2 linked regions of the Idiomarina loihiensis L2TR genome follow. The protein of the gene in region 2 binds, or shares a complex with, the protein of the main gene of each other region. Links are inferred from orthologs where the notes say so. Each region holds a gene or a part of one and is shown on either strand. Other genes may lie near its edges.

Region 1 (14,704 bases), 810 kb from region 2 along the record:
GATTATCTTCGTCCGGGACGCGGTACCGAGTTCATAGCCAGCGCAACCATTATCCGCTCAGGTAATAAAGTAGCGGTGGCACGGATGGAGTTGCACAACGAAGAAGGCACGCACATAGCGTTCGGAACCGGGACTTATCTGGTCGGCTAACGCTGATAAAAAAGGATTCTATCGACATGTCCGATGACGCTGTTCGGGCGCGGCAAGGCGTTTTTTTCGCACTTGCAGCCTATACTTTTTGGGGCATAGCACCGGTTTACTTCAAGCTGGTGAAACAAGTACCTGCACTAGAAATACTCTCCCATAGAATTATCTGGGCATTTTTGATGGTGTTTGTGCTGATAGTTGCCATGAAGCGACTGGATCGCATTCGCCCTATTCTGAAAAGCCGCAAATTAGTACTACGCTTAACCCTGGCAACCTGCCTGCTGGGTGGTAACTGGTTTTTATTTATTTGGGCCGTCAACAGTAACCACATGTTAGATGCCAGCCTCGGCTACTACATTAACCCATTATTGAATGTGGCTATCGGAATGGTGTTTTTTGCCGAACGTATGCGCCGCTTGCAGTTAGTTGCCATTGCTATGGCCGTGGTGGGCGTTACCATCCAAATTGTTACCTTTGGCTCGGTACCCTGGGTGGCTCTGGCTTTAGCCTCTAGTTTTGCCATTTACGGCGCCATTCGCAAACGTCTGCCGGTCGATTCTATTAGCGGACTTTGGCTTGAAACTGCGATTCTATTCCCGGTAATGCTTATTTATCTATTTGTGTTTGCCGAATCAGCCAGTAGTGATTTAACCGCTAACCCGTGGACGTTAAACCTGTTGCTCGTTGCCGCCGGGCTGGTCACAACCATTCCACTACTGTGTTTTACCGCAGCAGCACAGCGCCTGCGTTATGCGACACTGGGTTTTTTCCAGTATATAGCTCCAACATTAATGTTTGCTTTGGCGGTAGTGGTTTACGGTGAGCCTTTAGAAGAAAGTAAGCTGGTCACTTTCATTATTATCTGGAGTGCGCTGGCACTGTACAGTTTCGATTCTATTATACAGCGCCAGCGTGATCGTAAAGCGAAGAAGAAGTTAGCTTCAGCTGAGGCTGGCATCCATTGAGATTTCAGCCTTCAGCACTTTGCTGACAGGACAGCCTTCTTTCGCTTTTTCAGCCAGTTTCTGGAATTTGTCTTCGTCAATATCCGGAATACTGGCTTTCACCTTCAGATGAATTTTAGCGATACTGAAGCCGTCACCATCTTCTTCTAACGACACTTCGGCTTTAGCATCAATACTGTCCGGCTCATAGCCAGATTCACCCAGCATTAACGAAAACGCCATGGCATAACAGCCTGCGTGCGCCGCACCCAGAAGTTCTTCCGGGTTGGTGCCTTTGCCTTCTTCAAAGCGGCTCTTAAATGAGTACTGGGTACTGTCTAAAACACCACTTTGCGTTGAAACAACGCCTGAACCTTCTTTTATACTACCTTTCCACTGTGCATTTGCAGAGCGTTTCATAAAATGCCTCCGACATTGTATGTATGTACCTTAAAGGTAGTCGAAGAATGCGGTTTTTGATCACCTCTTTACACTTTAGAAAACCGGATCCAGTCGTGCATAAGCAACAACCAGCCACTTGCTGCCGACATTGTCGAAGTTAATCTGAATTCTGGATTGCGGACCGGTACCTTCATAATTCAACACCGTACCTTCGCCAAACTTCGGGTGGCGCACGCGTTGGCCTAATGAATAACCCGTTTGCTCAAAGCTTTCGTGGCTGGCTGCGTTATTGAACCGGCCATAACTGGCGGGCTTTTCTACCCGGGTTTGCAGCCGAACTTCATGCAGAGTGTCCGCCGGTATTTCACTGATAAAGCGACTGACTTTATGAAACAGTTCCTGACCGTAAATACGGCGCTGTTCGGCATAAGTAAGCACTAACTTTTCCATTGCGCGGGTCATACCTACGTAGCAAAGGCGGCGCTCTTCTTCCAGCCTTCCGGGCTCATCCATCGATTGCTGAGACGGGAACAGGCCCTCTTCCACACCGGTCATAAATACTAATGGAAACTCCAGACCTTTCGCACTGTGCAGTGTCATGAGCTGTACGGCATCCTGATATTCATCGGCCTGCTCTTCACCAGCTTCAAGCGAAGCGTGTGCTAAAAACGCATTCAGCGGTGTCATGTCTTCTTCGTCGTCATCCAGAGTGAAGTTTTCACAGGCAGTCACCAGCTCTTTTAAGTTCTCGACCCGGGTTTCCGCTTTTTCGCCTTTTTCGGCCTCGTACATGGCCATCAGACCGCTTTTCTTAATGACTTCGTCACTCAGGCGGCCTAATGAAAACTCTTCGGTTTCGTCGTCTAAGTTCTCGATAAAATCCAGAAACGAACCCACCGCGTTACGCGCACGCCCGGCCAACTGCTTTTCATTGACCATATATTTTGCCGCCTGCCATAAAGACTCTTCACGTTCTCGGGCAGCCTGGCGGATCATATCCATAGTACGATTACCAATGCCCCGCGTCGGCGTATTGATCACCCGCTCGATAGCGGCGTCATCGTCGCGGTTGCCGAGAATTCGCAAGTACGCTAGTGCGTCTTTTATTTCCTGGCGGTCGAAGAAACGCAAGCCGCCATAAATACGATACGGGACGCGCGCATGCAGCAACGCTTCCTCTAAAATACGTGATTGTGCGTTACTTCGGTATAAAATGGCGGAGTCTTGCAGCGAACCGCCCTGATCACGCCATTCTTCAATTCGTGCTACAATATAACGGGCTTCGTCCATTTCATTGAAGCCCGCATACAGGCTTATCGGCTCGCCGTCGTTACCGTCTGTCCATAAGTCTTTACCCAGACGCCCCGAGTTATTGGAAATAACCGAGTTTGCGGCGCGCAAAATGGTGCTTGTAGAGCGATAGTTCTGCTCCAGACGGATAGTCTCAGAGCCTTCAAAATCCGATAGAAACTGATGAATATTCTCGACTTTGGCACCACGCCAGCCATAAATGGACTGGTCATCGTCACCAACAATGGTCACACTGTTCTGGCTGCCAGCCAATAAACGGATCCAGGCATACTGGATTGAGTTGGTGTCCTGAAACTCGTCGACTAGAATATGGCGGAAGCGGTTTTGATAATGCTCGCGGACAATGCGGTTATTCCGCAGTAACTCGTGCGCACGCAGCAGCAATTCGGCAAAATCCACCAGGCCTGCACGGTCACAGCTTTCCTGATACAAAGTGTAGATTTCTTTTAAGGTTTGCTCTGTAGGATCGTAGGTTTCAATGTGCTGCGGGCGCAGACCTTCGTCTTTTTTACCATTGATGTACCACTGCGCCTGCTTTGCCGGCCAGCGTTTATCATCCAGGTTTAAGCTTTTAATTAAACGCTTAATTAACCGTTGCTGGTCATCACTGTCAATTATCTGAAAGTTTTGCGGCAGACCAACGTCCATATAATGCGCACGCAATAAGCGATGCGCCAGACCATGGAAGGTACCAATCCACATACCACGTACCGAGCTGCCTACCAGTTGCTCAACCCGTCCGCGCATTTCGGCTGCCGCTTTATTGGTAAAGGTAACAGCCAGAATACTAAAGGGCGAATACTGCCGCTCCTGAATAAGCCAGGCAATGCGGTGCACCAACACACGGGTTTTACCACTACCGGCTCCGGCCAGAACCAGCATGTGACCGTCGGTTGCAGATACGGCCTGCTGCTGTCGTTCGTTTAAATCTGCCAGAAGCGGGTGTGTACTCATTAGCGGTCACCTAAATCATTATTGAGAACTGTATTACGTTATGCCGTCAGTGTAATAGTGCATCACTGTATAAGCAACCAGTAGTTGTTCGCCGGCTTTAATCCAATAAAAGCCGTTGTAGCTGATTCAGGTTATGCAAAGTAACGGTTGGCAACACCGATAAGTGCGCAGTGGTTCCCAGCCCCGAGGTTAGCCAGGCCGACTGCCAACCATGACGCTGCGCGCCAAGAATATCGGAATATGGATGATCTCCCACATGTAAGAACTCATGCGGTTGCAACTCAGGTAACTTTCGTTCAGCGGCGGCGAACATATCGGGCAGGGGTTTGCCGCGAATGCCGTCTCCGGGCTGAATCACCAGCTCGAAGTACTTAGCCAGACCAATTTTATCCGCATTAACATTGCCATTACTCAGCGCAATTAATTTGTAACGCTGCGACAGAGCCTCCAATAATTTTATACTGTCTTGTGGCACTTCAAAGTTACTGCGCTCGGACAGAAACACATCCATAATGGTATTCGCGGCCCGTGCCGAATCATCAACACCGAACTTCTCTAACCCCAGCTCCAGGGTCTTCAGGCGCAGTTTGGTCATATCGCTGGCAAAAGTTTCGTCAGTACGGCTAACCTCATCACGGAAGCGGCGCCAGTGGTGCATGTCCCACTCAGCAGTTTGCGGGTATTGTTCCGCAATATAGCTGTGAGCGACTTCTTCCGTACGCTGCATAACCGGCACGTTGTCATAAAGCGTGTCATCTAAATCAAAACTGATAACTTTGGGTAAATGCCAACGGCGGTGGAACTGCATAACGCGTTACTCTTATTTGATAAAAGTTAAGTCGATTTTTTCCGGGCGCGCGGGTGGGCGCTGTCATAAACACTGGCTAAACGTTTAAAGTCCAGATGAGTATACACCTGAGTTGTGGATAAGTTAGCGTGTCCAAGCATTTCCTGCACAGCGCGCAAATCACCACTGGATTCCAGCATATGAGAGGCAAACGAATGCCTTAACTTATGCGGGTGCAAGTCACCCACCACACCTTGTTGTTTGCCCCAGTAATTCAGCCGCTGCTGCACAGTACGGGGGCTAATACGCTGTAGCCTTTTGCTCACAAAGAGCGCCAGCTCAGGCTTTTGATTTAACCAGGCCTGACGCACTGACAACCATTTTTTTAAGGCTTTTTCAGCACAACGACCAAAGGGCACAATACGCGTTTTGCTGCCTTTACCGGTCACCCGTAATTGCATCATACGGTGGTCAATGTGGTCTAGATCAAGACTCACCAGCTCCGCCAGACGAATACCACTGGCATAGAGCAGCTCCATCATGGCGGCGTCTCGAATGGCTAAGTCATCATCTGTGGGTAAATCCAGCAAATGAGAGATACTGTCCACATCGAGGTTTTTGGGTAAGCGTTTGGGAATTTTAGGTGCCGATACTGACATGGCCGGGTTGTCATCCATAGCGTTAGATTCCACCATGAACTGACAGAAAGTGCGCCATGCCGATAGTTTTAAAGCGATACTGCGTTCACCCAGCCCATTGCGCCGCCAACCGACTAAAAGCCGTTCAATAACAGGGACACGCAGCGCTTTAGGTTCCGTTATTTTTTGCAGTTCAAGAGCAGTCAGATCAGCGGCGATAAGGCGCTGGTAATTCTTTAGCGTTAGCTCCGCTAAGCCCCGCTCTCCCTGCAGTTGTTGCATCCATTTTTGCTGCCAGTCATGCAGCTTCATGGTTTTGCAGTAGCCCCGGTAACAATGCGCTGAGCAAGGCCTGTAGCTGATTGATCAGTAACTTGTCCATTGCCGGCTCAAAGTGACTGGCGTTAGTATTACCAACCGCCAGCATCCCCAGTTCGCCATTGTCACCCAACAACAGCAGTGCCACTGAGGCTATTTCTTCGTCTTGAAACAACAGCTTATGCTCTTGCTCCGTTAAGCGACCGAGATAAATAGAACTTTCATTGAAACGTTTGCTTAGTAGCTTTTTGTGAGTGTCGGAAGCAAAGCTGTATTGCTCGCCTAAATCGACCGGGCTGTCGAAAAACTTCAAGGACAAGGCCGGCATTTCCAGCTCATTCTCAAAGGTGTTTTGCAGTTCATCCAGAACCTGACTCAGGCTCTGACAGCGCAACAGACTTACGTATAAGTTGCTGTAAGCCGAGAAAATCGCTTCATTGCGGCGCGCGTTTATCATCAGCTCGGTAATTTCTTCTTCCAGCTGCTGTACGCGCAAACGCAGCTTTTGCTGCTGCCGTTCAATTAACGAGACGGCGCCTTTTTCACTGTGTTGAAACTGTAACTGAGCCAGTAAGTCATCGTTTCTCGTGAAAAAATCAGGGTTCTCTTGTAAGTATTCTCTTATAAGGCTGTCGTCTAAACGTTCATTTGCAATCATTTTCGATTCGCTACTCATAACACCATTTGTCCATCGTAAACTAATTCTGCGGGGCCGGTCATTTTTACAGGCTGCCCCTGCTGCCAACGGATAATTAAGTCCCCGCCGGGCAAGCTGACTTTTACTCGCTCATTTAATAAGCCTTGCTGAATGCCGGCTACAGCTGCGGCGCAGGCGCCACTGCCGCACGCCCGAGTTTCACCAACACCACGCTCAAACACGCGCAGTTTAATTTCATCAGCCGATACTTTCTGCATAAAACCTACATTCACGCTTTCGGGGAACCGCTCATGCGCTGCCAAAGCCGCTCCCAGAGTTTCCACGGGTGTCGTGTCGACGTTATCCACAGCGATAACACAATGCGGATTGCCCAGACCAAGAACACCACAAAGAACCGTTTCTTCTTTTACTCTCAAAACATAGGTCTGTTCTGCTTTTTGCGCTTTAAAAGGCACCGCCGCCGGTTCGAATAAGGGTTCGCCCATATCCACCGTCACCTGACCGTCTTTCTCTAAGTGCAGAACCATTTTTCCGGCCTTGGTACTGACTTTAAGGTGATTCTTATTGCTTAAGTTTTTAGCTTTTACAAACTTCGCAAAGCAGCGGGCACCATTACCACATTGAGCAACTTCGCTGCCATCGGCATTAAAAATGCGGTAGTGAAAATCCAAATCAGGGTCATAGGGCGGCTCAACTAACAGCATCTGATCAAAACCAATGCCCGTGTGCCGGTCTGCCCAGCGACGTATTTGGTCTGGGTTCACATATAAATTCTGAGTGACGTTATCCACCACCATAAAGTCGTTGCCGAGCCCGTGCATTTTTGAAAAATGTAATAACATTTTTATTGGCCTTCCTGGTGTAACAAGTGCTCGCCCCGGACGAGATCGTTAAAGCTTTCACGTTCGCGGATCAGTGTAGCATTATCACCTGAGACCAAAACCTCGGGCGGGCGGCCACGACTGTTATAGTTAGACGCCATAGTAAAACCATAGGCACCGGCATGTTTAATGGCCAGTACGTCGCCCTGTTGCACATTTAAATGCCGTGCGTGTCCGAAAAAGTCGCCGGTTTCACACACCGGGCCGACAATATCATTCAACTGGTCGCCGCCGCGCTTATTTTCGTGCGCGGGTAAAATGTCGTGCCAGGCCTGGTACAAAGACGGACGTATTAAATCGTTCATGCCGGCGTCAACCAACACAAAGTTCTTATCTTCTGAGGGTTTAATGTATTCCACTGTGGTCAGCAAAACACCCGCGTCTGCGGTAATAGCACGACCGGGTTCCAGTACCAAAGTAATTTGCGGGTAATTCTCGGCTAACTTGACCAGTTCCTTTAAATAAAAGGACTTATCCAACGGCTCTTCCGGCTGATACGCCACACCAAAACCGCCACCTAAATCCAGGTGTGTCAGCTGGACACCGTCTTTTTCCAGTTCCGAAACCAGGTTAAACATGCGCTGCGCGGCATCGAGGAAAGGCTCAGCTGTCATTATTTGTGAGCCAATATGGCAGTCCGCACCAATTAAATTAATATTAGGTAGGCTATGCGCCTTCAGAAAAACCGGCTTGGCCAGTGACATGCTAATGCCAAACTTGTTGGCTTTCATGCCTGTGGCAATGTACGGATGCGTTTTGGCATCAACGTCGGGGTTCACTCTTAACGACACCGGAGCCTGTTTGTCCATGGCGGCAGCAATGTCCTGAATACGCTCAAGCTCCGCCTCAGACTCTACGTTAAAGCAGCCAATGCCCGCTTCCAGCGCCATAATGATTTCGTCTTTTGACTTCGCTACACCGGAAAAGACCACGTCGCCAGCTTTACCACCAGCCATGAGTACGCGCTGAAGCTCGCCACCGGAAACAATATCGAAACCTGCGCCATGCTCAGCCAGTAACTGCAAAATAGCTAAATTGCTATTGGCTTTTACTGCATAACACAGCTTATGAGGTGCGGGCCAGTATTGCTGAAACTCACGCCAGTTTTTTAGAATCTGACCTTTGGAATAAACATACAAAGGCGAACTAAAACGCTCAATAAGACTCTCGACGTCGCAGTTTTCAATATGAAACTGACCATTTTTATAGTCAATTAATTCGCTCATTTGGTGTCTTCCGCTGGCGGCTCTGCAGGTGTATTTTGCTCTGGCATAGGCTCAGGCGTCAGTGGTCCTTTCTGACCACAACCGACTAAAGTCATTAAAATGGCTGATAGCACCAGCGTCTTGATTACAATTCGACTAAACATCGCTAAACTATAGGTATTCCGTTTGGGTTTCTATGATGCCTATCATCGCACCAGATACCTAAAAAGTCATTAATCGTCGTAAAGGAAAACGAATGACCCAACGCGTTAGAATTGCAACACGCAAAAGCAAGCTGGCTTTATGGCAGGCTGAACACATTCAACAACGCCTTGAAGAGCTGCATCCGGGCCTGTCGGTAGAGCTGGTTCCTATGTCTACCAAGGGCGATGTCATTCTGGATACCCCGCTGGCAAAAATTGGCGGTAAAGGCTTGTTCGTAAAAGAACTGGAAGTGGCGATGCTGGAAGGCCGTGCTGATATTGCCGTACACAGCATGAAAGACTTACCGGTTGAGTTCCCGCCGGGGCTGGAGCTTCACACCATTTGCGAACGCGAAGATCCGCGCGATGCTTTTGTATCCAACAACTACAAAAACCTTAATGAGCTGCCGGAAGGCGCAGTAGTCGGAACCTGTAGTTTACGTCGCCGCTGCCAGGTAAAAGAGCAGTTTCCACATTTAGTCATAAAAGATTTACGCGGCAACGTTCAAACACGTTTACGCAAACTGGATGAAGGTGAATTTGATGCCATTATCCTGGCGGCATCGGGTCTCATTCGACTGGAGCTGGGAGACCGCATTACCTCCTTTATTCCGGTGGAGCAGTCATTACCGGCTAATGGACAAGGCGCACTGGGTATTGAGTGCCGCAGCGATGACGACGAAATGAAAGCCTTACTTGCACCGCTGCAATGTCAGGAAACCCGTACCCGGGTGTTAGCTGAACGGGCAATGAACCGCGGGCTGGATGGCGGCTGTCAGGTGCCTATTGGTGCTTATGCAGAGCTGGAAGGTGATGAAGTCTATTTACGCGGCCTGGTTGGTGAACCTGATGGCGGAAAAGTGCTTCGTGATGAAGTGCGCGGCCCGGCGTCTAAAGCCGAAGAGTTAGGTTCAGAGCTTGCTGAGCGGTTACTTAAACAAGGTGCAGCTGAAATTCTGAGCGCAGTCTATGACAGTGAATCCAGTCACTCATAAAGCGGTTTTACTGCTGCGTCCGGGCAAGAGTCCGGACGACTTTACCCAACAGCTGCGCAAAACTGGCAGAGAATGCTTTGTTCACAGTTTTATTGAGATAGAGCCTTTACCTGTGAATAAAGAGCAGCTGACCCAGATTAAACAAAAGCATTGGGACGGCATTGTTATTGTCAGTAAAAATGCAGCTCATTATGCCTCCCGGGCTGGTTTTAGCGGGGTTCCTTCTAAATATTATGCAGTCGGTCCGGGAACCGCTTCTTTTGCGTGCAAACATTTAAACACTGCCGTGAGCTGTCCGGCCTTCATACATCAGTCGGAAGGGTTGCTGGAGTTGTCTGAATTACAAAAACTGCAGCAACAGAACTGGTTGATCATTCGCGGAGAAGGCGGTCGTGAATTATTGGCGGATGCCATACGAGCTCGCGGAGCTTCTGTCGATTACTGGGAAGTGTATCGCCGAAAACAACTCACATTGAACGACCCTGAACTGATTCAGCAGTGGATAAGCTCAGTTGGTACTATTGTTGTTACCAGCGCTGAACAACTGGGATACTTTTTGTCGTCTATGCCAAACTCTGCCCAAAGCTGGCTGGATAGCTGTCAGTGGATAGTTCCAAGTCATCGCCTGAAAGGTTTGATTCCTTTCGGACAATCAGACAATATCAAAGTGACAGGCAGTGCAGCGGACGCCATATTAATGAATGCGCTAATAGCGGATGGAAAAACTCATGACTGAAGAGAATAAAATTGAGAACGAAGAAGTTCAGAATAATGAACAAAGTAGCGAGAAGAGCACAGAAGAAGAAACCATAACCGCCGAGAAAAGTAGCGGGCGTTTCTTCAAACGCTTAGTCTGGCTTATTGTTTTAATCGCTATTGTCGCCGCCGCATACTGGGGCTATACGCGTTTCCCTGGTTTATTTAAGACAGACTCTGAACAGGTTAGTGAGCAACCGCAGGAAGATCCGATTGAAACGCGCTTTAAACAACTGGAGCGCTCTGTTGGAAACCTGGAGCAGCAACTACAAAACACTGTTCAGGCTCGCGAGCTGGATAAGCTGAGTAACACCGATCAGCAGCTAGAGCGCGAGTTAACCAGTTTGCGTCAGAGCCTCGAAGATCTTCGTGACGACATGCGCAAAACGCCTGCCGAAAAAGCGGCTTACTGGCGTCTACTGGAAATAAAACAAACCTTATCGGCGGCTGCACGAATGATGTGGAGCCAGGACGACTACAAAGCGGCGCTGCAACTTTTGAAATTAGCCGACCAACAGTTGGCGGGTATCGACAGTCGTAACGCAATTCGTACCCGCGAGAAGCTAGCGGGCGATATTGAGCGAGTGAATGCCGCAGTTAAAGCAGACAATACTGACCTGGCAATGCAACTCGTGGGTCTGCAACAACGCGTGTCAGACCTGCCCGACGAAGTAAACAGTAATCAACAGCGCTTAAGTTCTGACACCCAGAATGTCAGTGGTGATGTTAATGACTGGCAAACGAACCTGAGTGCTAACTGGCAGTCCTTCCTTGATAACTTTATCCGCATTCAACCCGTAGACAGCGATCCTAAACCTCTGCTGAGTGCGACCCAGCGCACAGCAATAAACGAACGCATTCAACTACTCTTTACTCTGGCTCAACAGGCGGCTGTAAAGAATAATGATGAATTGTGGCAGAGCTACCTGGACCAATTATCTAAGCTAATTGCGCAGGTAAAAGGCGATGGTGCAGCTTCACAGGATATTATTTCGCGTATTCAGTCACTAGGCCAGGAAGACTTTGAACAGCAGAGTATAGAGCAGCTTGAATCGCTGGACTTCATCGCTCAGGCTATTGAGCAGGGAGATGCCTCATGAAATGGATCATAGCTCTGGTTGTCATCATTATATTGGGGGCCATTATTGGACCACTCGCGTCGGGTAACGCGGGCTATGTTTTAGTTCAGTTTGCCGGAGTAGCGATTGAGACAACCGTAGTCGGCCTGTTTGTCGTTACTATTGTGGCAATTGCCGTACTCAGTGTTGTGGTGTCGTTACTGCGCCGGCTGCTTAGCAAAACCCGCCAGGGTCGGAAGTGGTTGGCAAATCGAAGCGAACGTAAAGCTCAGAACATTTTTCAGCAGGGCATACGCGAGCTGCTCGATGACAATCCCGAAAAAGCAACTGAGAGCCTGTCTAAGGCTTACAAAAAATCTCCTGATAACAACATTGCCGCGTTAACTGCAATTGCCGCCTGCCTCAATAAAGACGCCGGAAAGGCAACTTACTGGCACGATGAAGCAGGGGCATTTTATGATAATGCAGATACACTGCTTCAGCTTGTTTCTATTGAACAGTCAGTAAAAAAAGACCCGACAGAAGCGGATAAAGAGATGCGAAGCTTATTAGAAGCTAAGCCACACTCTGCCAATGTACTTAAGTTAGCTTATCGGGTCTTTAAAGCGTCGGGAAACTGGCAGCAACTGAAAGAGCTATTACCTGAGTTGCGCCGTGTAACCGACCTTGCTCCAGCCGAATTTGACCGTCTTGAATATCAAGTCTATTTTGAACGCTTTGTTGCTGAGGGTCGCAAAAGTAACGAGATGCTGTACAACGAATGGCGCAGCCTTCCCAGTAAACAACGCAGCGACGCAACCATCAGGTTGAGTTATGCCGCCGCGTTAAAACATTTAGGTGATTACGAAGTCTCTGCCAGAGTGGTTTTAAAAGGATTAAAAAGAGGGGAGTTGCAACCAGCTGCCGTTAACTCTTTGCATTTATTTAATGCGAAATCGGAGAAGTTGCTGGAGTTTGTTCAAGCTCAGTTGAAACAAGATCCGGAAAATAGAGATTACCTCTATGCTCTTGCACAAATCGCTATGGATAATCAGGATTTCTCGTTAGCGCAACGTGCTTTGAAAAAGTTAGCAGAAATTGAACCCAGCAGTCACGTCTACCGCTTATTGGGCAATGCTTATCATGCTCTTGGTGATAGTCAGCTAGCTGCTAACGCCTATAAAGAGGCGTTAGCTCACTAGTTAAACGTTGGCGCTGTAATTATTGACGTATACCTTCAATTGACAGCGTCAGCTCAACTTCTTTAGCCGTTGGGCCTAAGTTATAGTCAATTCCGTAATCGGCCAAGGTTAGGTCTACTTCACCTTCGAAGCCACGACGGAATCCGCCCCATGGATCTTTACCTGCACCAACATGCTCAACTTCGATAGCTATCTCTTTGGTTACACCATTAAGGGTGAATTCACCATACATAGTGCCTTCACCTTTATCGTCATCGTCCGGAACATACTTAGTACTTTTGAACGTTGCAGTAGGGTGCTCAGAAACACTCAAGAAGTCATCGCCACGTAAGTGTTTGTCACGCTCAGCGTGGTTAGTATCAACGCTGGAGGTATCGATTGTGACGTTAACAGAGGCATTCTCCGGTGCATTCTCGTCATAGCTAAAGGAGCCTTCGAAGTCGTTAAAACGGCCGTATAACCAACTGTAGCCTAAGTGACTAATTTTAAACTCAATAAAGGCGTGTTGACCTTCAGTATCAATTTTATAGTCTTCAGCTATAGCTGCCGACGTAAATAACGCACTACCCGCTACAGCGGCTGCAACTAATGTCTTTTTCATTATGATTTCCTCTTAGTTTTTCCAAACATTCGAATAAGTGTGCTGTCTCTATTAATAAAATGATGTTTCAGCGCTGCTAACCCATGCCCACCAGCCAGGATCACTAAAGACAACGCTGAATACCAATGTATGTCACCAGCAATATCTTCTTGCTTTGGTAAATCGGTTATTACTGCTGGTACCGAGAACCAGTCAAATACGCTGATAGAACTACCATCTGCTGTTGAAATCAAAAAACCGCTAATCATTACTGTGAATAGCAGTAAATAAAGTAAAAAGTGGCCTGCTTTTGCTCCTAACCGCTCGAACTTGCTACCTAAAGGTTTAGGCTTAGTATTGGTTAAAGTCCAGAACACTCGTAAAACCGTTACAATAAGTAAGGTAATGCCAAACGATTTATGCCACCAGGGGCCAAGACGATACCACTCGTCGTAGTAGGTCAGAGTTAGCATCCACCAGCCTAAAGCAAATAAACCAAATATTATTAAGGCCGACAGCCAGTGAATTAATACTGCTGTCAAACCGTATTTATCTGATGTGTTTTTCCACATAAAGTTTTCCTGATTTGTCTAAGTTTTATGTTAGTTCATATTTATAGAATGAAAATACGTATTATTAGTAGATTAACATCTAATTAATAGAATGTAGTAGCCTGATGCTTTTGCATCAGGTGGGGTGATTGTGGTGGACGCTCGGGATAGAGTAATCGAAAGGCCGGTTGGTGAGCTGGGTACCGGGGTAAATGCGCTGCGGCTTCAGCTTTAAAAGGAGTAAAGGAGTAAAGCCTCAGAGAGCTCACCTGACGTGAATGTCATATATGGTCCCCTCCCGTTTTGCAACGGCAACTCGTGGTAAATGTCGGGGCGCTCGCATATATACGGCCTGTTTATGGTGCGCGCTTTGCGCACCTGGCCTGGATGAACTCCGCACGACAACTGGCTTATCAGGCTAACGTACTTTATGTACGGACGTTCAACAGTCTCAGTTGTCGTCGGTTTACCCTATTTTACCATCCTGTTGACGTTTGCAACTCCCGGAAGGAATGAACCTTCGCTGTGCTCTTTTACTGAATGCTGTTAAGCAGCAGTCATCCGGTAATCTTCTTTATTCTTTAACATCGCCCAGATTATCCGGGCGTGCTTGTTAGCCAGTGCCACCGCTGCAACGTTGTTGCCTCTGCGTTTAGCGACATCCTGTGCCCAGAGGCTCAGCCTGTCGTGGCGCTGTTGTGCCACCCGCAGTGCCGAGCGGGCGCCATGCACCAGCAGTGTCCTGAGTTTGGTGTTCCCTTTTTTGGTAATACCGCCTAAACGGTCTTTACCGCCACTGCTGTTTTGCCGTGGTACCAGTCCCAGGTATTCCGACAGGTTGCGGCCGCGTTTAAATTCACTCACATCACCTATCAGTGCCAGCAGCGAGGTCGCTGTTATCGGTCCGATACCCGGCAGGGTCATCAGCCGCTGACTGTCTTCATTCCTTTCGGCCTGTGTCGCTAAGTGCTTATCCAGCGCTTTAACTTCTTCATCCACCGCTCGCAGCATCTGATAGAGCCGGTTGATGAGGTCCCGTGACTGAAGCGTCAGCGCATTGCTGTCGTCTTCCAGTACCTCCGGTACTCTCTGTAATATCGTACCGACTCGCTTC
Region 2 (14,795 bases):
TCCCGGTTCGTCGCTGTTTTTCTGCTGCGCTTCTTGTTGCATTTCCTGCTGCATTTTCTTGCGCTCTTCGGCGGCTTTTCTGTGACGCTCTAAGCGTTCTTCTTTTTCACGCTCCAGCCGTTCCTGTCTTGCTTCGAAACGCTTACGGGCTTGTTCCGCCTTAGCTTTTTCCCGGGCAATATTACGCACTTCGGCTTTGGCCTTACGGTAGTAATGCACCAGTGGAATTTCGCTGGGGCAGACATAAGCGCAGGCACCGCATTCAATGCAGTCGAACAAGTTGTGTTTTTCCAGTGACTCGTAGTCTTTGGCTTTGGCCAACCATTGCAACTGCTGCGGCTGTAATGTTGCCGGGCAGGCATCGGCACAGGCGCCGCATCGAATACAGGCCAGTTCAGGTCCGGGAGAAGGAAGTTCCTTCTCAGTAGGTGCCAGAACACAGTTAGTGGTTTTTATGACCGGCACTTCCGTAATAGGCAGGGTAAAGCCCATCATTGGCCCGCCCATAATAATGCGTTGCTTTTTCTCCGGGGTAAAACCTGACTCATCCAGCAAGTGTTGAATTGGCGTTCCTAATAAGGCCCACACGTTGCCCCGTTGTTGCAGAGACTCGCCGGTCAGGGTAACCACGCGCTCTAATAATGGTTCACCATGGATAATTGCCCGTTTAACGGCATAAGCTGTGCCGACGTTTTGCATCAATAAACCGATATCCATCGGCAACTTGCCACTCGGTACCTGATGCCCGGTAAGCAGTTCAATCAGTTGTTTTTCCCCACCCGAAGGGTATTTGGTGGGCACTACCTTAAGCTGTATTTGCGGGTTGTCGTCAATGGCTTCTGCCATGGCCTTTATGGCCTCAGGCTTATTATCTTCAATAGCTAGCAGAACCGAGTCGCAACGGGTGATGTACTGTAAAATACGAATGCCGGCAATAATGTCATCGGCGTGTTCCTGCATTAAGCGATCGTCTGCGGCAATGTAAGGTTCGCACTCAACCCCGTTTATAATAAGGTGTCTCAGAGGCTTTTGTTGTGCCAGCTTTTGAGCGGTAGGAAAACCTGCACCACCTAAACCAGCAATACCAGCTTCCTGAATCAGTTCCAGTAAGCGTGAAATTTCAACGTCATGATAATCGGGCAGTGCGTGCTTATTTCCCCAGCGGTTTTCGCCGTCCGGGTGAATGACAATAGCCTGTTCCGGCAAGCCCGATGCATGTGCTGTAGGGCGCTCTTCAATGGCGGCAATGGTGCCAGAAGTTGGAGCGTGCAAGGGTAATCCTTGACTTAACCCTGCTTCAGTTAAACGCTGGCCTTTATCGACGCGCTCGCCGACCTTAACCAAAACCTTACCGGAAGGCCCAATGTGCTGGCGCACCGGCAAAATCAGCTCTTGCGGTAACTTAAGTTTACGAATGGGCTGGCTGCTGGCCGGGTGCTTGCGTTCAGGAGGATGAACGCCGCCCGGGAAGTGGCCTATCACATTGGCGCTAAAGTCATGTTTGTTTGCCTGCACGTCGCTCATTCCACCACCTTAACCGGAATGCTATTGGCTTTTATGTTCTCTTTCACTGTATCCAAATCCCATTGCCAGGTTTCGGGTCTTGCTTTTACTTTTACCATGTCGATACAGTCGACCGGACAAGGTTCAACACAAAGGTCGCAGCCGGTGCATTCATGTTCGATAACCGTGTGCATTTGTTTCGCTGCACCTAAAATGGCATCGACCGGACAGGCTTGAATACATTTAGTACAACCAATGCATTCGTCCTCGCGGATAACAGCGACTTTTTTAACGTCTTCTTCGCCATGGGCATCATCCAGCGGCTTGGCTTCTACGCCCATTAAATCGGCTAACTGCTTTATGGTCGCTTCGCCACCCGGCGGACATTTGTTAATGTCGTCACCGTCGGCAATGGCTTGTGCGTAGGGTCGGCAACCGGGGTAACCGCATTGACCACATTGTGTTTGTGGCAGAATTTCATCAATTTGGTCGACAATAGGATCGCTTTCGACGCGGAACTTAACCGCGGCAAAGCCAAGAATCACTCCGAATATCAGCGCTAATATACCCAGCGCGATAACTGCTCCGAATAAACTCATTAAGCGCTCACCAATCCGCTAAAGCCCATAAAGGCAAGAGACATAAGCCCTGCGGTTATCATCGCAATAGCTGAACCTTTAAACGCTACCGGCACGTCGGCGGCAGCTAAGCGCTCACGCAGAGCTGAGAACAAAATAAGTACCAGCGAGAAACCAATAGCGGCTCCCAAGCCATAAACAATGGACTGCACAAAGTTGTGTTGCTCGTTGACGTTAAGCAAAGCCACACCTAATACAGCACAGTTGGTGGTAATAAGTGGCAGGAAAATACCCAGTAACCGATACAGCGTAGGACTGGTTTTGTGTACCACCATTTCTGTAAATTGTACGACCACAGCAATAACCAGAATAAAACTGAGCGTTTGCAGCGACATTAAGTCGAGCGGCTCAAGTAGGTATTGGTTAACCAGGTAGCTACAGACCGAGGCCAGGGTCAGCACAAAGGTGGTCGCTGCTGACATGCCTATTGCCGTGTCCAGCTTGCCGGAAACGCCCATAAAGGGGCATAAACCCAGAAACTTCACCAGTACAAAGTTATTAACCAGCACGGTGCCTATCAGTAGCAGTAAGTAATCGGTCATTTACCTTTCCGGATACTGTGTTTAACAAAGACCGCATATTATCGGTGTTTTGGCCGCCATAAACAACAGACAGAGGGCATGTGTTTTGGAGAAAATTTGTGCATTGTCATACTTTCTTCACGAAACTGCTCATTTAGTGTCATAAAGGCTAGGCAAGGTAGCTACAACTGAAGCCAAAATGGGTTTTAAACCACATGGTACTAATCAGTTATTTACAACGTTTTGATCGCTATTGCTATTGTTTATTTTCTGGTTTGCGGGCTAAGGATTTGCCCGGACAGATTGCACTGCTGACGTCGCGCAGTGGTGACGGTTACGGTTACCTGGTTATTGCATTAATGGCCTGGCTTCTGGACGAATCCGGCGACGACTATTTTGCCCACCTGTTACTTGCCTTTGCTTTTGAGCTACCGGTTTACTGGATAATGAAAAACAGTTTTCGGCGCCAGCGACCCAGTGAGTTAAATTTATCCTTTGCCGCTTTGGTTGTCGCCAGTGATAAATTCAGTTTTCCCTCTGGCCATACCGCAGCTGCGGTTCTGTTTTCTACAGTAACCTATCAGTACTACCCAAATCTTGGCTTAGTCTGTTTTGGCTGGGCTGCCGCCATTGGTGCCTCCCGAGTTGTGGTTGGTGTCCATTACCCCAGCGATATTGTTGCCGGCGCTTCGCTGGCTATTGTCGTATCGGAGTTCGTTATATGAAAATTCTTTATGGTATACAGGGCACGGGTAATGGTCACCTGAGTCGCTGTCACACCATGGCAAAGTCTCTTGCAAAATATAATGTTGATATTGATTACCTGATATCGGGGCGTGATGTTGCCGGCTTATTCGATATGGACGTTTTCGGCGATTATCAGTGGCAGCAGGGTTTGTCTTTTGTCACTGAAAAAGGGCGGTTACGAAGACGTAAGACGTTGCTGAACAACGACTGGAGTCAGTTTTGGCAGGATGTAAAAAAGTTACCGGTAAAAAATTACGATTTAGTGATCACAGATTATGAACCCGTAACCGCCTGGGCGGCTAAGAAAGCCGGAGTACGCTGTATTGGCTTGGGTCGTCAGTATGCGTTTCAAGAGCCTGAATTGTTCCGGCGTTTGTCCTGGTGGCAGAAAAAGCTGATATCTTCATTTGCGCCCTGTTCAGAGCCTGTCGGTATGCACTGGCTTTCAACCGGTAATGCGATTCCCCCTGTGGTCAGGCATGAAGAAAATAACTGTGGTGGCTTAATGCAACGTGTGGTTGTGTATTTACCCTTTGAAGACCCACGGCATGTGATTGAACAATTGCAGCCTTTAGATAATTACGAGTTTTCTTTTTTTCATCCTTTGGCAAAGCGCGAATCTTTAGGTCATATTGAGTGTTACCCTCCCTCGAGAGCGGAGTTTGCCGCTCACTTCAATAAGGCGTCGGCTATTTTGTCTAATGCGGGGTTTGAAACCAGTTGCGAGGCTCTGAGTCAGGGCAAAGCGCTTGCAGTAAAACCTTTGACCGGTCAGTTTGAGCAAAAATGGAATGCGCAGATACTGCAGGAGCAGGGGTTGGCGCATGTCCTTAAGCGAATCGACAGTGTGTCAATTGATAGCTGGTTAACCCAACGTAATCCGCAACGGTTATATTGGCCTAGTGTTGCAGATGAATTAGCTCAGTGGATATCTAAAGGCGCTGAGCAGCCGGTTACTGAACTGAGTGCAGGGCTGTGGTCCAGAAACGAAAAAACCGCCGTATAGGCGGTTCTCTCTAAATGTGGCTCCCCAGGTTGGATTCGAACCAACGACACATGGATTAACAGTCCACCGCTCTAACCAACTGAGCTACTGGGGAATTGAACAGGTTGGATGTTGCTTGGCTCCCCAGGTTGGATTCGAACCAACGACACATGGATTAACAGTCCACCGCTCTAACCAACTGAGCTACTGGGGAACAACATTCAACGGCTGCGAATATTAAAGCTCATACGCAGGGGTGTCAACTATTCTGCGAAGGTTTTTAAAGGAAAACGGTTCGGTTGTCGAAAAAGTCGACAAAATAGCTTTTTTAATCATATTAGCGCTAAAACATACGCCAATCGCTGTCGATGACAATGTCAAGTAACTGTAAAATATTCATCTATAACATAAGTGCTATGTTTATCGCTGATCTCATTATCCACAGATATCTGAATGTCGCAGTAGATAACGGCTACATGATCTTATCCACGGAATCTGTGGATAACCTTGTGTTTAACTCTGTTAAGTCGTAAGACTCATGCGGGTTTGAAGGCATTTTTAGGTCTGGTTAAAAAATAACGCAGTGATTTAATTTCTATAAAATACAATGGGTTATGTTATTTTGATGAATAAACACTCATGTTGGTGATTACGTCACCAACCAATGCCTGAAGAATCAGCAACTTGTGTATTTCTTAGTGAATTTGACTAAAAAACGCGCCAAAAAATCTTTCTAAAAATAAGTTGATCGGGCTTGACATTGCTTAAATTGATCGGGATCTGATTGACTTTATCTGAGGTCAACTTTTAGTAATTTGTAATAAAACTATCAAAATAGAAAAGGGCAATATTGGCGTGATTTGAGCTGGAATGACTGTTCAATTAATAGGGTTTTGGTGCTCATTCAGGAAAATGGCGCCAAAACCTTTATTTTATAAACTTTCTGAGAAGTCTTTAATTCTCTTAACCGCTTCTTTTAATACATCCATGCTGGTCGCAAAGGACAGGCGGCAATAACCATCGGTACCGAAAGCTGAGCCCGGCACTAGGGCCACGTTTGCTTCGGTAAGTAGTTTTTCGCAAAGTTCAACGTCACTGCTGACCTTAGCTTTAGCCATTAGTTCGTCAACCTGTGCGAACGCGTAGAAGGTACCGTCACCGGGCACACAGTTAACGCCGTCGATACTATTTAAGGCATCTACCAGGTAGTCGTGACGCTCTTTAAATGCACTTACCATTGTGTCAATGCAGCTCTGGTCACCATTTAATGCCGCCGCCGCTGCATACTGACTGATGCTGGTTGGATTTGAAGTACTTTGTGACTGCATTTTTTTCATGGCTGCAATAATAGGTTTAGGTCCGGCAGCATAACCGATACGCCAGCCTGTCATTGCATAAGCTTTGGATACTCCGGTCAGGATAACGGTGCGATCTTTAAGATCCGGAGCCACCATAGGGAAGTTAGCAAAAGCCGAATCACTCCAGAGGATATGTTCATACATATCATCAGTGGCGATAAGTACCTTTGGATAGTCACGCAATACTTCAGCCAAAGCTTTTAGTTCGTCTGCTGTGTATGCCGTTCCCGCCGGGTTAGACGGGCTATTAATGAACATTAACCGGGTTTTATCGGTCAAGGCTTCGCGCAGTTGTTCTGGTGTGATCTTAAAACGCTGATCAATACCGGCTTTAACAATAACGGGCTCTGCGCCAACTAGTTTGGTCATATCCGGATAAGAAACCCAATAAGGTGCGGGGATAATGACTTCATCACCCGGGTTTAACCAGGCACTGAGCAAATTAAAAATACTGTGTTTGCCGCCGGCAGAGACAATAATTTCTTTGCGCTCGTAGCTCAGGTTATTGTCGCGCTGCAGCTTTTTAATGACTGCATCTTTTAGCTCGTCGATGCCATCAACTGCAGTATATTTTGTTTTACCATCGCGAATCGCCTGAATAGCCGCTTCTTTGATAAAATCTGGTGTATCAAAATCTGGCTCGCCGACGCCCAGACCAATAACATCTTTGCCTTGTTGGCGTAATTCATTGGCTTTTTGAGTAACCGCCAGAGTCGGCGATGGTTGAATCGCATTGATACGATCAGAGAGTTGATAATCCACGTTCAGATCCTGTTTTTCGCAAGGGTTGAAATGCCCATTACTATACGGATCGCAGTGGCTAAAGTCTATTCTCCGTAGCCACAAAGCACAGTCTCATGTACACTATTCGGCTATCGAACTGAGGAGGGATTGAATGGCAGCTGCCGACGCATCAAGAAGTCTTATCAGCGCGCCGGTAGGACAAAAACTCTGGGAAATGACCTGGCCGGTTATTTTCGGTGTGGCTACTCTCATTAGCTTCAATGTTGTCGATACCTTCTTTATCAGTATGCTCGGAACAGACCCTCTTGCGGCTGTCAGCTTTACCTTTCCCGTTACTTTCACCGTTATAAGCCTGGCCATAGGTTTAGGCATAGGCACTTCTGCCGTCATTGCCCGTAAATACGGCTCCGACAGGCCGGAAGAGGCTCATTTTGACGGTTTTTCTGCGCTTTCAGTATCCGCCATACTAGTTGCTGCATTGGCGCTTATTGGCTACCTGCTGATGGATCCGGTTTTCAGTTTATTGCAGGCACAGGAACGGCTAATGCCATTGATACGGGAGTATATGACGCTCTGGTATCTGGGCTGCGTGATGTTGGTTACGCCTATGGTTGGGAATGCGGTTCTGCGAGCCGCCGGTGACACACGAACACCATCGCTTATTATGGCTTCCGGTGGGTTGGCGAACGCCATTTTCGATCCAATTTTAATTTTTGGGCTAGGGCCTATTCCTGCCATGGGCATTGAAGGTGCTGCTCTTGCTAGTGTTATTTCCTGGTTTAGTGGTGTCTTTTTAGTGTTTTGGTTGCTGCGCAGAAACAAGCTGGTTTCTTCTAAACCGCCGGCCGGACGACCTTTTTTTCAGGCATGGGTTAAGTCAGCCCGCGGTATTTTAAAAATAGGTATGCCGGCAGCCAGCGCCAATATGCTGACGCCATTAGCTATGTCAGTGATGACTGCTATTGTCGCATCTTATGGAGCTCCAGCCGTGGCAGCGTTCGGTGTCGGGTCCCGACTGGAGTCACTGGCCAGCGTCATTATACTGGCGTTGTCTATGTCGTTGCCGCCATTAATTAGCCAGAACTACGGCGCGGATCGTATTGATCGGGTGAAAGAAGCCTATCGAACCGCGTTAAAAGCCGTGCTGGCCATTCAGGCGATCATTTATTTACTGATGCTGGTAACCGCACACTGGATAGCTCAGGTATTTGCCGAAGAGCAGGCGGTTGCCGACATTGTTAAGCTCTTTATTTATATTATGCCGTTGGGTTACGGGTTGCAGGGCATTATTATACTGACCAATTCCAGCTTTAATGCTGTGCACCGGCCAATGAACGCGTTGTGGTTAAGTATCATTCGGTTATTTGTTTTATTCGTACCGCTCTCTTATTTGGGGAGTGTACTCGCTGACTTAACCGGTTTATTCATTGGCGGGGTGGTCGCTAATCTGTTTACTGCTGTTATTGCGTATTGGTGGTTTTCACGCGAGTTGAGGAGAGAACGTGGCTAAGAAATTTGAACTGGTTTCTAAATACAAGCCGGCGGGTGACCAGCCCAAAGCCATTGAGTCGCTGCTCGATAATCTGGACGCCGGTCTGGCGCATCAGGTGCTGTTGGGGGTAACTGGTTCAGGTAAAACCTTTACTATGGCGAATGTCATTGAACGTTCGCAGCGTCCTACCTTGATACTGGCACACAATAAAACCCTGGCAGCGCAGCTTTATGGTGAGATGAAAGAGTATTTCCCCAATAACGCGGTGGAATACTTTGTCTCTTACTATGACTACTATCAGCCTGAAGCTTATGTGCCGACAACCGATACTTTCATTGAGAAAGACGCCTCAATTAACGACCACATAGAGCAAATGCGCTTGTCAGCTACCAAAGCTCTGATGGAACGCCGTGATGTGGTTCTGGTTGCGTCGGTATCAGCCATCTACGGTCTGGGTGATCCCGAGTCTTACATGAAAATGATGTTGCATTTGCGTCGTGGCGACATTATCGATCAGCGCGACGTTCTGCGGCGTTTGGCTCAGTTGCAGTATAAGCGAAACGACGCAGCCTTCGAGCGCGGTACTTACCGGGTTCGTGGCGATGTGATAGATATCTTTCCGGCGGAGTCGGAAGAAATAGCGGTGCGTCTGGAGCTGTTTGACAGCGAAGTTGATCGGATTAGCTTTTTTGAACCTTTAACCGGACAGATTACGGAAAAAGACGTTGCGCGCGCCACTATTTATCCGAAAACGCATTATGTAACACCGCGGGAAGTGCTGGTTAAAGCCATTGAAAAGATAAAAGATGAACTGAAAGATCGTCGCGATATTCTGCTTAAGCAAAATAAACTCATAGAAGAGCAGCGGATTAATCAGCGTACGCAGTTTGATATTGAAATGATGCTGGAGCTTGGCTATTGCTCGGGCATTGAAAACTACTCACGCTATTTATCCGGTCGTGCGCCGGGCGAGCCGCCACCAACCTTAATGGACTACTTACCGGATAACGCACTGCTTATCATTGATGAGTCACACGTTACTGTGTCGCAGATTGGCGCTATGTATAAAGGCGACCGCTCGCGTAAAGAAAATCTGGTGGAATACGGTTTCCGTTTACCGTCAGCACTGGATAACCGGCCGCTTAAATTTGATGAGTTTGAGGCTATAGCGCCACAAACCCTGTATGTGTCAGCGACACCGGGCAAGTATGAATTAGAGCGCAGTGGTAATGAAGTGGTTGAGCAGGTTGTCAGGCCGACAGGATTGATTGATCCGCAGATAGAAGTGCGTCCGGTTGCCACCCAGGTGGATGATTTAATGTCTGAAATACGCTTGCGGACAGAGGTCGGCGAGCGGGTGCTGGCGACAACTTTGACCAAAAAGATGTCGGAAGATTTAGCCGACTATCTGGATGAACACGGCATAAAGGTGCGTTATCTGCATTCAGACATTGATACCGTTGAACGTATGGAGATTATCCGCGATTTGCGTCTGGGTAAGTTTGATGTGCTGGTCGGTATTAACTTGCTGCGGGAAGGTCTGGATATGCCGGAAGTGTCGCTGGTCGCGATATTAGATGCGGATAAAGAAGGCTTTCTGCGCTCCGATCGTTCGTTAATTCAGACGATTGGTCGTGCGGCACGTAACGTTAACGGCCGCGCCATTTTATACGCCGACCGTATTACCGGCTCTATGCAACGCGCTATGGATGAAACAGACCGTCGCCGCGAGAAGCAAATTGCTTACAACAAAGAGCACGGTATTACCCCGCAGGGACTGAATAAAGACATTACCGACGTGATGGACTTGGGGCAGGGGTCAGCTAAAGCTCGTAAGAGTAAAGCTGAAAAAGCGCTGGCAGAAGTGGCCTCCGGGTATGATGCCCGCACGGTAGTGGTTAAAGACGCGAAAGCGGTGATGAAAGAAATCGACGCTAAAGAGAAAGAGATGTACAAAGCGGCGCAGAACCTTGAGTTTGAACAAGCAGGTAAACTGCGCGATGAAGTCGCTGAACTGCGCGAACAACTTAAACGAGCGGTTTAAAGATAAATACCCTGCAGCGAACAGGGTTATCGCTTTTATCAATTGGCTGTAACAATCTTAATCGGCAACAATCAATAAAAGTCGACGCGGGAGATTGTTATGAAAGACGCAGTAAAGACAGTATCATTTGGTATCATGCATTTTACCATCGCCTTTGGCGTAGTCTGGTTAATGACAGGCGATGTCGTGCTTGGTGGTGCTATTGCTCTGATTGAACCTTTAGTGAATACAGTAGGTTATTATTTCCATGAAAAAATCTGGCAGCGAGGCGACAAGCGCCGGGCAGCGATTGGTAGAGAGAGCACGATACCTGGATAAAGAGGGCCGGGCGAGTATACCGCTCTCGCTCCTGCTGGTGCTTTTATTTGAAATGCGTGGCTATGTCGCCGCCATTATATCTCTGACTTTTTCTGAAGACCGAACTCGATTACTGAAGCTTTTCTACACCAGTTCAGAGCAGTTCGGGCTGATGTTACTGATTGGTCTGCCTGCTTTAATTGTTTTGCTGGCAACCACCTTTGTCGGTGAAGACAAAGCTAACTGGGCAAATAGATTAATGCGTTTTGCTCAACCTCTGTTATTACTCTCTTTAATTTTTGATGCCGTACTTATTTTCTGGCTATTCATTGAACAACATGGTGCTTTTTCATTTGGTCGCGCCGCAATTGTTTTTGGTTGGTTTGTTTGTGGCTGGTATTTAATAAACTCCAGACACTGGCGTTTTTATCGACAGCACCTGATTAATATAGAGTAACTTGAGTAAAGGTAGTTGATTTTTAAGGTTTAACGTTCTTTAATGGCTGTCTGAGAACTGATTCGGGCCAGCATGAACTTCTTAAATAACTTTTTTCTGCTTAAAGACGAAGGAACGTCAGAAAATGGTGTTCCCAATTGGCGAGTCAGCGCACTAAGAATTATTCTTTTCTCGGGAGCTTTCCTTTCATTAGCTGTTTTTATTGATACGCTTGTCCCTTTATTAGAGTTGCATTTAATTTTCACTATAGGCGTTACCTCCACATTTTTGGGAGTGATGCTGACCCTATTTTGGTTAAGTACTCGATACTATCATTTTTGTGCTCATTCTCTGCATGTCATGATTATTGCCGCGAGTTTGTCCTGTAATCTTTTATTAGTCGACTTGAGCCTTGCACAAGTTAGCTCAATGTTTATGTATGCTTCACCACTTATAGCGTTGATGCTTTTAGGTGGACGTGCTGCATTATTCTACGGCATTCTTAATATTGTGCCGTTTTATATTATTCTTAACGATATCGACTTATCAGAATTGACAGGAATTAACGAACAGTTACCTGATGCGTCTCTATATATTTTGGGACTTATTTTTCTGTTTTTTAACATCTGTATTCCTCTCGCAGTGGCTCGTACAATAGTCGCTGCAAAACGTCTGAATCAGGAAACTCAAAAGTCTAACGATTACTTAAAAGGTAAGAACTCGCTTTACCGGGTGTTTTTTGCCGAGTCGAGAAGACCCAAAGTTATTGTTAATGAAGACGGGTTAATTACAGATTTTAATAAACAGGCCGGTGATATTTTTGGTTTAGATGAGTCGACGAGAAGTGGTTGTCAGTCTATTTCTAACTGGTTTCCCGATATTAATCATGCCAAATTACCCACGGGTGGCAAGATTATCCGTCATGAGCATACATACCAACAAGTTGTCAGATTAGAAGTTCCGGAAGCCAGCTCTTATGTTTATGAATTTGTCGATTGCACACAAGAGAAAACGCTGGAGAGTAACCTGATGAGATGGTCCCCTCCCTCCTAAGCGGCATCGCAATGTGCCAATATAGAGGTTCAAGCTTCTATAGAACAGAGTGGAGAGGACCAATGGCTATTGTAAACAGAATTGCCCTGGATTTGGCAAAGGATTTTATTCAGGTTTTGGCGCTGGATGAAAATGAGCAGGAAGTTTTTAATAAAAAACTGCGCAGCAATAAAGTGTTAGCGAAGCTGGCGACGCTGAGCCGTACGGATGACTGTGAAGTAGCGGTTGAGTCCTGCGGCATGAGTCATTACTGGCGCCGCGAATGTGAAAAGCTGGGTTATAAAACGGTGGCGTTGCCACCGCGTTTCGTCAAAGCGTACCTGCAGGGTGAGAAGAACGATGCGAATGACGCCCGGGCAATAGCCGAGGCGGCATCACGACCCAACCGTCAGACGGTCAGGCTGAAAAGCATTGAGCAGCAGGACTTAGCATTGATGGTCAATCAGCGGGAAGGCTTCGTGCAGACGAGAACGCAGTTCTCGAATAGGTTGCGGGGGCAACTGGCCGAATACGGCATTCTTTTACCGAAGCGAGTCGGTACGATATTACAGAGAGTACCGGAGGTACTGGAAGACGACAGCAATGCGCTGACGCTTCAGTCACGGGACCTCATCAACCGGCTCTATCAGATGCTGCGAGCGGTGGATGAAGAAGTTAAAGCGCTGGATAAGCACTTAGCGACACAGGCCGAAAGGAATGAAGACAGTCAGCGGCTGATGACCCTGCCGGGTATCGGACCGATAACAGCGACCTCGCTGCTGGCACTGATAGGTGATGTGAGTGAATTTAAACGCGGCCGCAACCTGTCGGAATACCTGGGACTGGTACCACGGCAAAACAGCAGTGGCGGTAAAGACCGTTTAGGCGGTATTACCAAAAAAGGGAACACCAAACTCAGGACACTGCTGGTGCATGGCGCCCGCTCGGCACTGCGGGTGGCACAACAGCGCCACGACAGGCTGAGCCTCTGGGCACAGGATGTCGCTAAACGCAGAGGCAACAACGTTGCAGCGGTGGCACTGGCTAACAAGCACGCCCGGATAATCTGGGCGATGTTAAAGAATAAAGAAGATTACCGGATGACTGCTGCTTAACAGCATTCAGTAAAAGAGCACAGCGAAGGTTCATTCCTTCCGGGAGTTGCAAACGTCAACAGGATGGTAAAATAGGGTAAACCGACGACAACTGAGACTGTTGAACGTCCGTACATAAAGTACGTTAGCCTGATAAGCCAGTTGTCGTGCGGAGTTCATCCAGGCCAGGTGCGCAAAGCGCGCACCATAAACAGGCCGTATATATGCGAGCGCCCCGACATTTACCACGAGTTGCCGTTGCAAAACGGGAGGGGACCATATATGACGTTCTTAGAGCAGGAAAACCGCCGTTTGCGTTACCTGGATACTCAGACAAACTTGCCGAACAGCGACTGGTTTGAGTTGCAATGCAATAAATTAATTTCTAAGTCAGATCGTGAATTCTTTGTGGTTGTTGCACAAAGTGAAAGCGAGGACTACCTCAGGTTAAAGTATGGTGAAAGTGTTATCAGAAGACTTTTAGCGTCTTCATACAGCCGGTTGAAGAAGCACCGGCAGCATCCGCGCTTAACTGCGACTATTGCGTTAAATAAGCTGGTGTTTATTTTGCCAAAGACGGTAGAGAACGAATTAAAAGACGTTTTACTGGATATTAAAAACTCTCTCGATAAAGAATACACCTTTCAGGGTATTAAATGTCAGCAGTCTTTTCAGTTCGGTGTGGCCAGGTTTCCTAAGCATGGTGAAACCGCCGACGTTGTTGTTTCCCGTGCGTTGGAAGCAAAGAAGTTTGCTTCTGTGAACCAGTTTTATCATCTTTATGATACTGAAAACTCGGAAGAGTTTATGGAACGCCATGAAATCTCAATTCTTTTGGATGAAGCCATACAGAACGACGAGTTGGATGTTTGTTTTCAACCGAAAGTGACTGCCGATGGCACTTGTGTCGGGCTTGAAGCACTTGCCCGCTGGGACAGCCCTGTACTGGGTTCCATTTCTCCGGCTATTTTTATTCCAATTGCAGAAGAGTACCGAATGATAAGTCGTTTAACCGACTTAATTGTTCAGAAAGTCTGTGCTCAAATATCGCTGTGGAAGAAAAATGATTTTCCGCTGTTACCCGTAGCCATCAACATTTCACTGCTTGACTTTTCTCAGCCCGATTTTATTTCGAAGCTGGTCAAATATCTGGCCGATTTTTCGGTTAAACCTTCACAGATAGAGCTGGAGTTAACAGAAACCTGTCTGGAGTCGGACAGGGTCAACTCATTAGAGCTTATGAATGAATTGAAGTCCTGGGGCTTTAAGGTATCGGTTGATGACTTTGGAGTCGGCTATTCCAGTGTTACCCGCTTGGCTTATTACCCGATTGATAAGTTAAAACTGGACAGAGCGCTGCTTCGTGGCATAAAAACATCCGGGCGACAATACAGCTTAGTTAAGGGCATTTTTAATATTTGCTCTGAATTGAAAATTAAATGTGTCGTTGAAGGTGTAGAAGAAAAGTCTCAGTTAACAAGATTAACCGAAATTGGCTTTTCAGAGTTTCAGGGTTTTTACTTTTCTAAGCCGTTAACAGTAACTCGTTATGAGAAGCATGTTAAAACCCACGGTCTGGTATTTTTAGATAAAACCGGTCAGCAGCTGTCTTAAGTTGTCTGGCCGGTTAAGTAATACCATTTGCCGTCTTCGAAAATAAAATCAGATTTTTCTTCCATAAAAGCAATATCATCTCCGTCGCGATAAAATGCGCGGAAATGCACCTGCCCTTTATTCTGATCTACGCTGGAAGAAATAACCTGCAATTTAAGCCAGTTTGGTGAGTCGCTTAAATCGAGAAAGGCGGGGCGGTAGCTGCTATGCCATGTTGCTTCTAAGTAGCCTGCTAAGCGTCCGACAAAGGCACTGTAGCGTGAACGCATTAAGGCTTCAGGCGATGACGC

What was found.
Region 1: the proteins of uvrB (region 2) and uvrD are in contact, whole or in part, in a crystal structure (PDB 7EGT), measured with the Thermus thermophilus proteins. The link is inferred for Idiomarina loihiensis L2TR from one-to-one orthologs. Residues at the interface, in WP_096411307.1 of Thermus thermophilus: Glu23, Leu25, Arg26, Asp27, Gly28, Glu29, Arg30, Phe31, Arg55, Glu326, Asp327, Phe328, Glu379, Ser382, Gln383, His398, Gly400, Arg401; in WP_096412145.1 of Thermus thermophilus: His654, Arg656, Phe657, Gln666, Asp668, Glu669, Lys680, Arg681, Leu682, Ser683, Lys685, Tyr686, Ala687.

What each region holds. Positions count from the first base shown.
Region 1 is NC_006512.1:2,733,294-2,747,997, forward strand. Bases 1,173-4,081 are described here. They hold uvrD (DNA helicase II), read right to left. Parts: upstream 3,759-4,081; coding sequence 1,587-3,758; downstream 1,173-1,586. Other genes in these bases: IL_RS13065 (OsmC family protein), read right to left, coding at 1,173-1,511; IL_RS13075 (HAD-IA family hydrolase), read right to left, coding at 3,856-4,081. Also shown: IL_RS13055 (thioesterase family protein), read left to right, coding at 1-150; EamA family transporter RarD, read left to right, coding at 177-1,112; more of IL_RS13065, read right to left, coding at 1,089-1,172; more of IL_RS13075, read right to left, coding at 4,082-4,566; IL_RS13080 (tyrosine recombinase XerC), read right to left, coding at 4,593-5,495; IL_RS13085 (DUF484 family protein), read right to left, coding at 5,482-6,177; dapF (diaminopimelate epimerase), read right to left, coding at 6,174-7,001; lysA (diaminopimelate decarboxylase), read right to left, coding at 7,004-8,266; LPS translocon maturation chaperone LptM, read right to left, coding at 8,263-8,409; hemC (hydroxymethylbilane synthase), read left to right, coding at 8,502-9,443; IL_RS13105 (uroporphyrinogen-III synthase), read left to right, coding at 9,418-10,179; IL_RS13110 (uroporphyrinogen-III C-methyltransferase), read left to right, coding at 10,172-11,299; IL_RS13115 (heme biosynthesis HemY N-terminal domain-containing protein), read left to right, coding at 11,296-12,459; IL_RS13120 (YceI family protein), read right to left, coding at 12,479-13,060; IL_RS13125 (cytochrome b), read right to left, coding at 13,060-13,611; IL_RS13130 (IS110 family transposase), read right to left, coding at 14,137-14,704. UniProt on the Escherichia coli protein: A helicase with DNA-dependent ATPase activity. Unwinds DNA duplexes with 3'-5' polarity. Translocates on single-stranded DNA with 3'-5' polarity. Initiates unwinding more efficiently from a nicked substrate than double-stranded DNA.
Region 2 is NC_006512.1:1,917,829-1,932,623, reverse strand. Bases 7,516-10,515 are described here. They hold uvrB (excinuclease ABC subunit UvrB), read left to right. Parts: upstream 7,516-7,998; coding sequence 7,999-10,032; downstream 10,033-10,515. Other genes in these bases: IL_RS09170 (DUF2919 family protein), read left to right, coding at 10,280-10,515; IL_RS09175 (DUF2061 domain-containing protein), read left to right, coding at 10,132-10,350; IL_RS09185 (MATE family efflux transporter), read left to right, coding at 7,516-8,006. In the rest of the region: electron transport complex subunit RsxC, read right to left, coding at 1-1,524; electron transport complex subunit RsxB, read right to left, coding at 1,521-2,102; electron transport complex subunit RsxA, read right to left, coding at 2,102-2,683; IL_RS09210 (phosphatase PAP2 family protein), read left to right, coding at 2,878-3,387; IL_RS09205 (glycosyltransferase family protein), read left to right, coding at 3,384-4,415; IL_RS09190 (pyridoxal phosphate-dependent aminotransferase), read right to left, coding at 5,327-6,514; more of IL_RS09185, read left to right, coding at 6,648-7,515; more of IL_RS09170, read left to right, coding at 10,516-10,786; IL_RS09165 (hypothetical protein), read left to right, coding at 10,859-11,818; IL_RS09160 (IS110 family transposase), read left to right, coding at 11,881-12,912; IL_RS09155 (GGDEF domain-containing phosphodiesterase), read left to right, coding at 13,174-14,505; IL_RS09150 (YchJ family protein), read right to left, coding at 14,502-14,795. UniProt on the Escherichia coli protein: The UvrABC repair system catalyzes the recognition and processing of DNA lesions. A damage recognition complex composed of 2 UvrA and 2 UvrB subunits scans DNA for abnormalities.